3 regions of the Macrococcus brunensis genome follow, and region 2 is predicted to be linked to each of the others. Evidence: riboswitches for the same ligand, from Rfam matches in the RefSeq annotation. Region 2 holds a riboswitch; each other region holds the start of a gene.
What was found. Region 2 has a riboswitch for S-adenosylmethionine ahead of mtnK (S-methyl-5-thioribose kinase). Riboswitches for the same ligand answer to the same signal wherever they lie in the genome.
Positions count from the first base shown of each region.

Region 1: it holds a riboswitch for S-adenosylmethionine, as region 2 does, so the genes downstream of both, MGG13_RS00310 (aminotransferase class I/II-fold pyridoxal phosphate-dependent enzyme) here and mtnK (S-methyl-5-thioribose kinase) in region 2, are expected to answer to the same signal.
Region 3: it holds a riboswitch for S-adenosylmethionine, as region 2 does, so the genes downstream of both, MGG13_RS01480 (ABC transporter permease) here and mtnK (S-methyl-5-thioribose kinase) in region 2, are expected to answer to the same signal.

Region 1 covers NZ_CP092179.1:60,599-64,817, forward strand. The annotation lists gene MGG13_RS00305 (M20 family metallopeptidase) at 1-1,137, shown strand, start outside; SAM riboswitch class I at 1,393-1,495, shown strand; gene MGG13_RS00310 (aminotransferase class I/II-fold pyridoxal phosphate-dependent enzyme) at 1,564-2,721, shown strand; gene MGG13_RS00315 (Y-family DNA polymerase) at 2,824-4,083, shown strand; gene MGG13_RS00320 (DUF2188 domain-containing protein) at 4,158-4,219, shown strand, end outside.
Region 2 covers NZ_CP092179.1:1,980,235-1,984,453, reverse strand. The annotation lists gene MGG13_RS10515 (amidohydrolase) at 1-819, opposite strand, end outside; gene MGG13_RS10510 (amidohydrolase) at 800-1,972, opposite strand; SAM riboswitch class I at 2,165-2,268, shown strand; gene mtnK (S-methyl-5-thioribose kinase) at 2,349-3,542, shown strand; gene mtnA (S-methyl-5-thioribose-1-phosphate isomerase) at 3,539-4,219, shown strand, end outside.
Region 3 covers NZ_CP092179.1:276,849-281,067, reverse strand. The annotation lists gene MGG13_RS01490 (ABC transporter ATP-binding protein) at 1-312, opposite strand, end outside; gene MGG13_RS01485 (ABC transporter permease) at 322-1,191, opposite strand; gene MGG13_RS01480 (ABC transporter permease) at 1,247-2,179, opposite strand; SAM riboswitch class I at 2,265-2,367, opposite strand; gene metE (5-methyltetrahydropteroyltriglutamate--homocysteine S-methyltransferase) at 2,691-4,219, opposite strand, start outside.

The DNA.
Region 1 (4,219 bases), 200 kb from region 2:
GAACAGATGATTGCCATCAGACGTCATTTACATGAAAATCCAGAATTATCTTTCGAAGAAAAAGAAACGCCGAAATATATTGCGGATTTCTACGAAGGAAAAGATGCTGAAGTCGAGACAAATGTCGGCGCGAATGGGGTTAAAGTGACTATTGACTCTGGTAAACCAGGTAAAACAATTGCGATTCGTGCAGATTTTGATGCATTGCCAATCGAAGAAGAAACCGGTCTGCCTTATGCTTCTAAAAATAAAGGTGTCATGCACGCGTGTGGTCACGACGCGCACACAGCTTATATGCTGATACTTGCAGATACATTGATCGAAATGAAAGATAGCTTCAGCGGTAAGATTGTCGTTATTCATCAGCCAGCTGAAGAAGTTCCGCCAGGTGGGGCACAGACAATGATTAAGGACGGCGTACTTGAGGGCGTTGATAACGTGATCGGTGTCCACGTCATGAGTACGATGGAAACAGGTAAAATGTACTATTATCCTGGGTTTGTGCAGACGGGACGTGCCTTCTTCAAACTGAAGATCAAAGGTAAAGGTGGTCACGGCTCATCTCCGCATATGGCGAATGATGCAATTGTAGCAGGGAGCGCTTTCGTCACTGCTGTGCAGACAGTCGTATCAAGAAGACTCAGCCCGTTTGAAACAGGTGTTGTGACTATTGGTTCATTCGATGGGAAAGGCCCGTTCAATGTGATCAAAGATGCTGTTGAACTTGAAGGAGACGTCCGTGGATTGACTGAAGAGACAAAAGCAACTATCGAAAAAGAAATTAAACGTCTCTCATCAGGGCTTGAAGCCATGTACGGTGTCACATGTGAATTGGAATATAATGATGACTACCCAGCGCTATATAATGATCCAGCATTCACAGAGTATGTGGTCAATGCCATTAAAGATCACTCTGATGTACAAATTGAGCAGACAGAACCACAACCCCCGTCAGAAGACTTTGCATACTATGCTAAAGAACTTCCAAGTACCTTTATTTACTCAGGCGCTGCACCAGAAGACGGGGAAATCTTCCCGCACCATCATCCTAAATTCAACATCAGTGAAAAATCGATGATGGTTGCAGCTAAAGCAGTAGGCACAGCTGTATTAACTTATCTGAACGATGAAAAATAATGAATATCGAGCAAGGAAAGACCATGGTTGTCTTCTTTTTATGCAAATGATTATTGATGATTAATCAAGCTAGTAGTCAAAAGAAAAGTATGGCACAGCTGATAATGATCGTCATTTTCTGGCAGATTATTAAGCTGCAGGCGCCTCGACTGGAAAAGGAAACTGAACTTCACTTATAAAGAGACAGTGTTGGAGCGGAAACCGGTTTGACAACCTCCTGTTTTAATACTATATTGATAACAATCATTTAAATATGTCTTATCCAGAGAGATGGAGGGAACTGGCCCTATGAAGTCTCAGCAGCAGGCTCTGTGAGCACTGTGCTAAATCCATCAAGCAGAAGCTTGGCAGATAAGTGATCTTTTAACGTCATTACTGCTGAAGTAATGACGTTTTTAATTTTTAGAGATAAGAAGGAGAGAGAGCATGCGTTCTAGATTACTGGATTCGATACCCGAAAGTTATTTCGGCAAGACGATGGGCAGAAAGCTCGAAATCGGGACTAACCCCCTCATTAATACAGCAGTCGGTATACCTGACCAGAAAGTGCCGGCGGAAGTGCTGGAAGCAATTCAGTCAGCAGTGCAGGAGCCTGCTAATAATAAATATGGCGTGTTCCGGGGTAAGGAAGTCCTAAAAGAAGCGATTCAGCAATTCTATCTGGAGACTTATGGTGTTGAGCTGGATAAAGACGAGGAAATCTGTATTCTTTATGGGACGAAGAACGGACTGGTCAACCTGCCTCTTTGTGTCATTGAACCGGGAGAAGGTGTATTGCTGCCGAACCCAGGTTATACGGACTATCTTGCAGGTGTGAAGCTTGCACGTGGTACAGTTTATGAGCTGCCACTACTGCCGGCCAATCGTTACTGGCCGAATTTTGATGCACTTGATTCCGCGGTATTAGACAAGACTCGACTCATCTATCTCAATTATCCAAGCAATCCGACAGGAGCGGTCGCGACACGTGCAGGGTTCGATGAGATTATCGAGCGCTTCAGAGGGACGAAGATACAGATTGTGCATGACTTTGCCTATGCAGCGTTCGGATTCGACGCTAAAAATCCAAGTATCCTGCAGTCAGAAGGTGCAAAAGAAGTGGCAGTGGAAATTTATTCACTCTCTAAAGGCTTTAATATGTCAGGGGTGCGGATTGGTTTTGCGGTAGGTAATAAGGATATCGTCGGCGCACTCAATTATTATCAGGACCATACACAAGTCGGGATGTGGGGGGTCGTCCAGGAAGCAGCGGTCAGTGCACTGGCACTGGGAGAACCTTTCCTAGAGACGCAGAACGCCATCTTCAGAAAGCGTAGAGATAAAGTGACAAGCTTCCTGACTGAGGCAGGTATTCCGTTTGAGCCGATGCAGGGCGGTATTTTCCTATGGCTTAAAATCCCGGATGGTTATAACAGCGAAGCATATGTAGATGACCTGCTGAAGAAACAGTCTATATTGACGACACCGGGCTTGCCATTTGGTTCAAATGGTGATCAGTATATTCGGATTTCTCTTGCTATCAGTGATGAGGAGATAGAGGAACTGCTGAATAGACTTGCCGAAACAAAAGCGCTCTATCACTAAAGCCGTTTTAAGTGAATTATTTTATTAAAGTAAGAGTCCTTCTCACTACTTTACACGAACGTATGTTCTCGTATACACTTGATATATAAATGAGGTGGGAGAATGTATGACTATTATCAATGTAGTTCTCGTGATGTACTTTGTGTTGACCTTAAAAGCTTCTTTGCATCGGTCTCGTGTATCGAAAAAGGACTGAATCCGCTGACGACTAAACTCGCTGTTGTCGGAGATACGAAACGTCAAGGTTCTGTTGTACTGGCTGCAACACCGCCTTTAAAAACATTAGGTATAAAAACTGGATCAAGATTATTTGAAATTCCGCATCGTTCAGATATTTATATCATTAACCCCTCTATGCTTAAATATATTCAAGTATCGAGCGAGATTTCAGCGATTGCGCTGCAATATGTAGCGCCCGAAGATTTCCATCAGTATAGTATCGACGAATTCTTTATGGATATCACGGATTCCTATCATCTGTTTGCCCGGTCACCTTATCAGATGGCACGTATACTGCAGCAGGAAATCTACAATCAGACGCAGATTGTCAGCACGATAGGTATCGGCTCAAACCCTCTGCTTGCCAAGCTGTCCATGGACTTAGAAGCAAAACGGACGACAGAAGGTGTCGCTGAATGGCGTTATCACGATGTCCCCCGTAAACTGTGGGATATCGAACCACTGACTGAGATGTGGGGCATTAATAATCGGACGGAGAAGAAGCTGAACAAGAAAGGCATCTTCAGTATCGGTGATCTAGCCCATTATCCAGTTGAATATTTAAAGCGTGACTTCGGTATTATCGGCGTCGATCTGCACTTGCATGCCAATGGAATAGATGAAAGTGTGATTCGCAAACCGCATGTCATCAAAGGCAAATCATACGGTAAGTCACAGATTCTGATGCGTGATTATCAGTTTCATGAACTGAAGACGGTCATCAGTGAACAGATAGATGAGGTGTTTTACCGCGTCAGAGAGAAGAATCTGTATCCGACGACGATTGCCTTTACTGTAGGCTATGCAGATGGTGGGGGAATCCATAAACAGTTCACTAAGAAGGATTATTTCACAGCGACTATGCAGATTGTTAACCTGATCTGGCGGTACTTAGAAGAATATGCAGAGATAAACCGCCTTTTCAGGACAGTAAGTGTTTCTTTCAGCAATCTGCGTGATAGTCGAATCAGACAGATGAGTCTCTTTGAAGCACCGGAAGACATGAAACGGGAGATTGTAGAAGATTATCTTGACCAGCTCCGTCGTAAGTATGGTAAAGACATCGTCATACGAGCGTCGTCCTTAACGAATAGCGGCACTATTAAACTGCGAAAAGGACTCATCGCCGGTCATAAAGGTTAAGTTTCTCATTAATAGAAGATTAATATCTCCTCAAAAAGGTTATGGAAAGAGTAACAATTGAAATGGGAGTGATGATGATGTGGACAATGAATGACTACCCGAACAGCTGGAAGAACTTTGATGAACTTGAACGGAA
Region 2 (4,219 bases):
GCGTTTAAGTTCTGAATACATCAGATTCTGTGTTTCTGCATCGAATGTACGAATCGTGCCACCGATTTTGGCGCTATCTGGAATGACATTATTCTGTTCGCCCGCATTAAACATTGTGATAGAGAGAACAGCAGGAGCAGTGGGTTTTGTCTTACGGGATACAATATACTGCAGGTCATTGCAGAGACGAATAGCAGCTGCGATCGGGTCGATTGTCGTATCAGGATGAGCAGCATGCCCCCCGCGACCTTGCAGTGTGATCCAGAAGTCGTCAGGAATACCTGTCACTGTGCCTACTTTATAGCCAATCTGGCCGACTGGCAGGCTGCTTGATACATGCTGGCCGATAATCGCATCTACGCCGCGCAGACAGTCATCCGCTATCATCTGAATAGCACCGCCGGGGTCTACTTCTTCAGCATGCTGATGGATGAAAACAATATTGCCCGGTATTTCGTCGCGATGCTGACTGAGAATCTTTGCAGTGATGAGTAATACCGCTGTATGAGCATCATGACCACAGGCATGCATGACACCAGGGACTGTAGACTTATAAGGGACTTCTTTTTCATCCTGGATGGGCAGTGCATCAAAGTCAGCACGGATGGCGATTGTCGGTAGTGCCGGATCTTTGATCATCCGTCCGACAACTCCTCTGCCCCCAACCCCTGTTTCGACTTCGATACCGAGAGCCGTTAGATAATCAGCGATGTAAAGGGGAGTTTTCTCCTCCTGAAAAGAGAGTTCAGGATGCATATGGAAATGACGACGGATTTTGATCAGTTCGTCATTATATTGTTCAGCGTTGTTGATCATCATTGAGCAGACCTTCTTCCGTTAAGATTGATAGAAACATTTTAAGACCACTGGCAAGAGATGCTTCGTCGATATCGAACAGCGCATGGTGATGGGGCGGATAGTCCGGTGAACCTGCGCCTGTCAGAAAGAAAGCACCCGGCTTATATTGCAGGTAATAAGCATAGTCTTCACCGACCATCATCGGTTCTGCTTCTATAAAAGGCAGATTCAGCCGTTCAGCTGTCTGGCGGATGACTTCGTATTCCCTGTCATGATTAGTGACAGAGGGATAGCCGTCCATATAGTTGAAATGGTACGTGATACCCATCGATATCTTAAGACCCTCCAGAATATCTGTCATCGCTTTTTTGATCTGCTGCTTCACTTCATCACGGAATGTGCGGACTGTCCCTGTACAGTAAGCTTCCTGACTAATGATATTAAAGGCCTGTCCGGCTTTTACTTTACCGACTGTTACAACAGCAGGATCTACAGGATCAATCTGCCTGGAAACAATGGTCTGCAGCTGGCGAATGAGTTCAGCCATTGCGACGATTGCATCAATAGTGGTGTGGGGTTTAGCACCATGACCACCTTTACCGATCAACGTAATCTCGAATAAATCCGGGCTTGCCATCAGTGCACCAGGACGGCAGTGAACTTCATGTGTTTTGAACTGACTCCAGAGATGCTGGCCATAAATCGCATCGACACCTGCGAGTGCACCGTCCGTCACCATAGGCTCAGCCCCGCCCGGTGCCAGTTCTTCAGCAAACTGAAAAATCAACACAACATTGCCGTTGATCTTATCGGTATGTTCATTCAGGATAGACGCCAGAGAAAGTAAAATTGAAGTGTGGCCATCATGACCACAGGCATGCATAACACCTGGCACGGTCGATTTATACGGGACCTCCTTTAGATCCTGTATTGGCAGTGCATCAAAATCAGCACGAAAAGCAATTGTTCTATCGCCATTTCCCTTTATTTCAGCGACTATTCCGTTTCCTCCGACATTCTCTCTGATATGAAAATGAGAAAGTTTCTGCAGATGTTTCAATATGTATTGATATGTTTCAGTCTCCTGGAAAGAGAGTTCAGGATGTTGGTGTAAATATCTTCTCTGTTCAACTAGAGCGGACAATTGATTTTCAACAACTTGATTTATTTTCATAGTTCAGCTCCCGTTTTCTTTAAATTCTAGCAAACCTCCAGGCAGAATAAAACAACTGTATTTTAAATAATCTGAATCGTCTAAGAAAAGTGCACATAAGAGATACAACCAGCATGGTTAGAAATTTCTGAAGATAGTGTTGACATTAAATCTGCTGTCCTTTAATATTCATATTAACCAAAAACTAAATAGTTCTTATCAAGAGTGACTGAGGGATTAGGCCCGATGACGTCCAGCAACCTGTCCGATGGAAAAGGTGCCAATTCCTACAGTACACAAGTACTGAAAGATAAGTAGAGATACTGATGGCGACGTTTTTCCTGGGAACAGGAGAAACGTCTTTTTTTGCTTCTTGATGATGAACAAGGGGGAAATTATGAATTTTGATGAGTATTTCTTAATGGATGAACAAGCAGTCAGCGATTATATCAAATATAAGACAACTCTGTTTGAGACTGATGAACTGTTTGTAACGGAGATTGGTGACGGCAATTTAAACTATGTTTTTAGAGTTTCAGATGGAGAACGTTCTGTCATCGTTAAGCATTCTGGGCACACTGCGCGGATCTCAGATGAGTTTGTTCTATCAACAGACCGCACGATCAGAGAAGGACACTTGATTCAGGCGCATAGTCATTACGTTCCTGATCTTGTACCTCAAATCATCCTAATTGATCCGATTATGAAATGTGTCATCATGGAGGATTTAAAAGACTATACGATATTACGGACAGCGCTTCAGGACGGACAGACATTCCCGTTTCTAGGGCAGGAGCTCGGACGCTATTTAGCAGAGACTTTAATCCGTACTTCAGATTTTGTGATGCCCGCTAAAGAGAAAAAAGCGCTCCAGAAAGAAATGATCAATCCGGAACTCTGTGAGATTACTGAAGATCTCGTCTATACAGAACCTTTTTATAATAACTTCAATCGTAATGAGCTGTCTGAAGACTTAGCGAAAGTAGTAGACCGCATCGTCTATCAGGACCCTGCTCTTAAATCAGCAGTTGCGCAGGCGAAGCTGAAGTTTCTGAATAAAGCAGAGAGCCTGATTCATGGTGACCTGCATTCCGGCTCAATCTTTATCAACTCGTCAGGACTTAAAGTCATCGACCCTGAATTCGGTTTCTTTGGCCCGGCTGGTTATGACCTCGGCAATATTATTGCCCATCTGTTCTTTGCCCATACGCATGCCTCATCATCAGGACGAGTGGACCAGGCTCTCTGGATAGAGCAGACGCTTGAAGAAGTGCTTCAGACATTCCGGTCTCAGGCGCTCACTATTTTACAGCAGGAGACCATAGATGTAGCTTTGCGTGATTCATCTATTTTTGCAGGATTTATCAATGAAATCGAAAAAGATGCTTACATTGTCGCAGGACTGGAGATCATCCGCCGCATTGTAGGTATTGCCAAAGTTACAGATATTACGAGCTTACAGGATGACCGCATTACAGCCGAAACGCAGCTTCTGCTGTTCGCAACTTTCTTAATCAAACATCCTGAGCAAGTCAGAGCTTTTTCCTCGCTGTTCACGCTGTTTGACAGCAGCAAGGAGTCAGTCGCATGAAAGCTATCTCGTACAAAGACGGCAAACTGACGCTGCTGGATCAGACACAGCTGCCTCATCAGACGACACACATCACTTATACAGAACATGAGAAAATTGCTCGCGCCATTGAAGATATGGTGGTCAGAGGAGCACCTGCTATCGGTATAACAGCTGCTTATGGCGTCGCAGTAGGCGCACGTGAATATCAACGTGGTTCTTTCAAAGAACATATGACACGTGTTATCGAAAGACTGCAGCATACACGGCCGACTGCTGTTAACCTGCACTGGGCACTGAAACGAGTTCATGCAGTAGTCACTGATCATCCTGCTGAAACGATTCAGGCGCTTGAACAGGAAGCAGAAAGAATCTTTGAGGAAGACCAGGCAATCAACCTGGCGATTGGACAGCATCTTAAAAGATTAGTAACAGAATCATCAGCTTTTCTGATTCACTGCAATCCTGGACGCCTTGCCACCAGTGATTACGGTACAGCGACAGCACCTTTCTATCTGGCCCACGCGGAAGGTGTGAAGTTTAAAGTCTATAGCGACGAGACCAGACCAAGACTACAGGGTGCTTTGACAGCCTACGAACTATCAGAAGCAGGTATTGATGTAACGGTCATCACAGATTCAACAGCCGCGACATTGATGCAGCAGGGGAAGATAACAGCAGTATTTGTAGGATGCGAC
Region 3 (4,219 bases), 420 kb from region 2:
AAGTGTCGGATTCAGTGACGTCATCGGATCCTGAAAAATCATACCCAGCTGATGCCCTCTGATATTCAGCCAATCTTTATTCTTTGCCTTCTGCAGATCCTGGTCGTTGAACTGAATCTGCTCTGCATTCAGATTAAGATTCCCTGCCTGCATGCCTGCGACAGACTGTGTCGTGATACTTTTACCGCTGCCACTCTCACCGACAATGGCGAATACTTCTCCACGTTCAACATTGAAAGAGACCCCTTTAACAATAGAAGCTTTCTTCTTCGTGCTGACCTGAAGATTTTTTACTGTTAGTAATTCTGTCATATGAACCTCCTAGTCTACTTCAACTTGAAGTGTGTCCTGCAAACCGTCACCTATTGCATTGAAAGAAAACATGGTCAGGGCAATCAGTAAAGATGGAAATAATAAGCGCCACCATTCACCGCTTAAGATAACACCGAGTGCATCATTCGCCATCGTACCCCAGCTGGCAGCAGGTGCCTGTACACCAAGCCCCAGGAAGCTGAGGAAAGATTCAGCGAAGATAGCAGATGGAATCGTGAATGTGAGGTTGACGATGATGACCGCCATAATATTCGGAATGATGTGCTTCAGCAGAATACCGGCATGACTGGTGCCAAGAAGTTCAGCTGCAGTGACGAACTGCTGTTGTTTAACCTGCAGCACCTGTCCCCTTACAATTCGAGCCATGCTGACCCAGCCTGTCAGACTAAGTGCAATAATCATAGTAACTAGACCTGGTTTCATCAAGACAAGTAACAGAATTACCACAAGCAGATAAGGTACACCGTATAGAATCTCTACAATCCTCATCAGAAAACCATCGATTCTATCTCCCCATTTACCTCGACCTGCTGCATAACCTGAAATCGCTCCGACGACGATGCCGACGACGATATCAATGAGTGCTGCAATAATCCCGATGGATAAAGAGATACGAGCACCCAGCCAGATGCGAGTAAAGACATCTCGTCCTAAATCATCTGTACCGAACCAGTACTTACTGTCGGGAGCAAGGTTAGCTTCAAGCAGAGACTGCTTACTCCCTTCGTAACCCGAAATCATCGGCCCTATAATAGCCATCACAATAATACAAAATAGTACAATTATTCCTAAAATAGCCATCTTATGATTAAAAAAAGAAAGAAGCAGCTGTTTCCGTGTAGAAGCGCGCTTTAAAATATCTTCCTGCCTGTCATCTCTTTGTGTTAATTTCTCGAACGAAGTATCTGCGTAACTATTCAAATTTCTCACCACTCCTTAACGAAATTCTTGGATCAATCACCCGGTAACAGACATCCACTAAGAGCAATGTCAGGAGCAAAATAAAACTATAAAAAATCGTTGTTCCCATGATGACTGGATAGTCCCGGTTGAAGATACTTTCCACAAAATATTTACCAATACCTGGAATCGAGAAGACTTTTTCGATGACAAACGTTCCAGTCACGACTGAAGCAAATAATGGACCGAGGAACGTAATCACAGGGAGTAACGTATTCCGCAGTACATGCTGCGTGAGTATGTATGACATCGGTAATCCCTTAGCTTTCGCCGTGCGAATATAGTTGGAGTTCAGCACCTCAATCATATTGCTCCGAACGTAGCGGGTAATAATGGCGAGCGGTCCTACAGCAAGTGCAAGACTCGGTAAAACTGAATGCCACCATGAGTCAAAGTTGGCAATCGGCAGAAGCTGCCATTCCACGCCGAAATACTTGATCAACAGAGGTGCAAGAATAAAACTTGGAACCGAGATACCAATAATCGCAATGAATAAGGCAAGAAAATCCATGAAACGATGCTTATAAATCGCTGCGATAGTCCCTAGAATGATACCGCCAATCAGAGCAATGACAATAGACTGAATACCGAGAAGCGCAGAGGCACCAATCCCTTCACCAATGATGGTATTCACATCCCGGCTTTCTGACTGAATAGAAGGTCCGAGATCAAACATGGCGATATTCTTAAGATAAATAAAATACTGATTCAGAACCGGTTGATCCAGATGAAACTTCGCCTTCATATGGTTCAGCTGTTCTTCTGATAATGCTTTAGAGTCATTTGAAAATGGATCACCAGGAATGGAATGCATGATGATAAATGTAACTGTAACAATCAGCCACATCGTGATCATGATACTGGCAATCTTACGAACAATGACCAATGATAAACCCTCCTTCTGTATTTAACTCCACAAAAAAATCCCGTGGACAAGAACAAGTCCACAGGAATCTATACCATATAGTCTCGTCTCATCTTTACAACTTTCGTTGCAGGAATTGGCACAGTGTTCATCAAGAATCTGCTGCCGAGGTTTCGTAGGGCCTGTCCCTCCACCTCTCTGGATAAGAGTTAAAAATTTATTTAATTTATTGATTATTATCTTACTCCTAAAAAATTTTAAGTCAACAGAAAATTTTATTTTTTTGGATTTCTTTCAATACACAGAATAATTAGAAATTTTAGTTTAATTATCTATATTCACTTTGATGTAACTATATAAAACAGTTCATTATCTACTTAACTGCTATTTTAATTACGTGGAATAATTATGCATTTTTTCTCACGTAATATTTCTTACTTAATATCAATATTATTGAACAGACAAAGAAAGGTCAGCAGGCTATGCTGACCTTCAATACGGATTTCTCAACGGGTGATATTGAAGCGTTAAATTATGCACGTTCACTCACTTGCTGATTTTTCCTGAACAGTTCTACAGTCTGAACTAATACAGCCAGCGCTTCACGCACTTCTTCTTCGTTTCTTGTCTTCAGCCCACAATCAGGGTTCACCCAGAATAATGAGCGATCAATCTGCTGAAGTGCACGTTCTATCGCTGTCGCTATTTCTTTCTGTGTCGGAATTCTTGGACTGTGAATATCATAAACCCCCAGTCCTATTCCTAAACCATAAGTAATATCTTCGAAATCTTTAATCAAGTCACCATGACTTCTGGAAGTTTCAATGGAAATGACATCTGCATCGAGTGCTTTGATGGAATGGATGATCTGACCAAACTGCGAATAGCACATATGTGTATGAATCTGCGTTCTGTCATCAACTGATGATGTCGCGAGCTTGAAAGCATGGACCGCTTTTGCCAGATAGTCTTCATGATATTCTTTTCTAAGCGGCAGGCCTTCTCGCAGTGCAGGTTCATCCACCTGAATGACTTTGATGCCCGCTTGTTCAAGCGCTAATACTTCTTCATTAATGGCAAGCGCGATTTGATTCTGTACGACGTGTCGCGGCAGATCTGTCCGCTCAAATGACCAGTTCAGGATAGTGACAGGTCCAGTCAGCATTCCTTTGACCGGCTTATCTGTCAGACTCTGTGCATAGATTGTTTCTTTCAGCGTAAGAGGCTCTGTCCATTTGATATCGCCATAGATAATGGGCGGCTTAACTGCTCTTGAACCATAAGACTGAACCCAGCCATAACGTGTCACAAGGAAGCCTTCCAGCTTCTCGCCGAAGAATTCAACCATATCATTACGTTCAAATTCTCCATGCACCAGTACATCCAGCCCTAATTCTTCCTGGATTTCTATCCAGCGCTTAATTTCATGTTCAAGGAATGACTGATATTCCTCATCTGATATTCTTTTATTCTTCCAGTCTGCACGATACTTTCTTACTTCTTTTGACTGCGGGAATGAGCCTATGGTTGTAGTAGGTAGTTCCGGTAGCTGCAAGACGTCTTTCTGCAGGACTCTTCTAGTTTCGAAAGATGACTCACGGCTGACCCTTACCACATCATAATTGTACTCCAGTTTTTTGAAATCCTGATTCTGAAAGCGTGTGTATTGCTCTTTCAACTGTCCATAAAGCGTAGCATCCTGCTCATTAAATAATTGTTTCAGTGCATAGAGTTCATCAAGTTTCTCGACTGCAAAGCTTAATCCGTCAAGAACCACTCCATCAATTTCTTCTTTTTCAAGCGTCACTGGTACATGCAGCAGAGAGGAAGAAGGCTGAATAACGATGTCAGAAACATATTCCTGCAGGGTCTCAATTAAATTCTTCTTTGATTCGATGTCAGACGCCCAGACATTTCTGCCATCAATAATACCTGCATAGAGTACTTTGTCAGACGGGAACAAGCCCTCTTTTATTTGTTTCAGATTATAGCCGTTATCATGGACAAAATCCAGACCTAAACCGTAGACCGGCAGTTCTGCGACGAAAGAGAGATCAACAC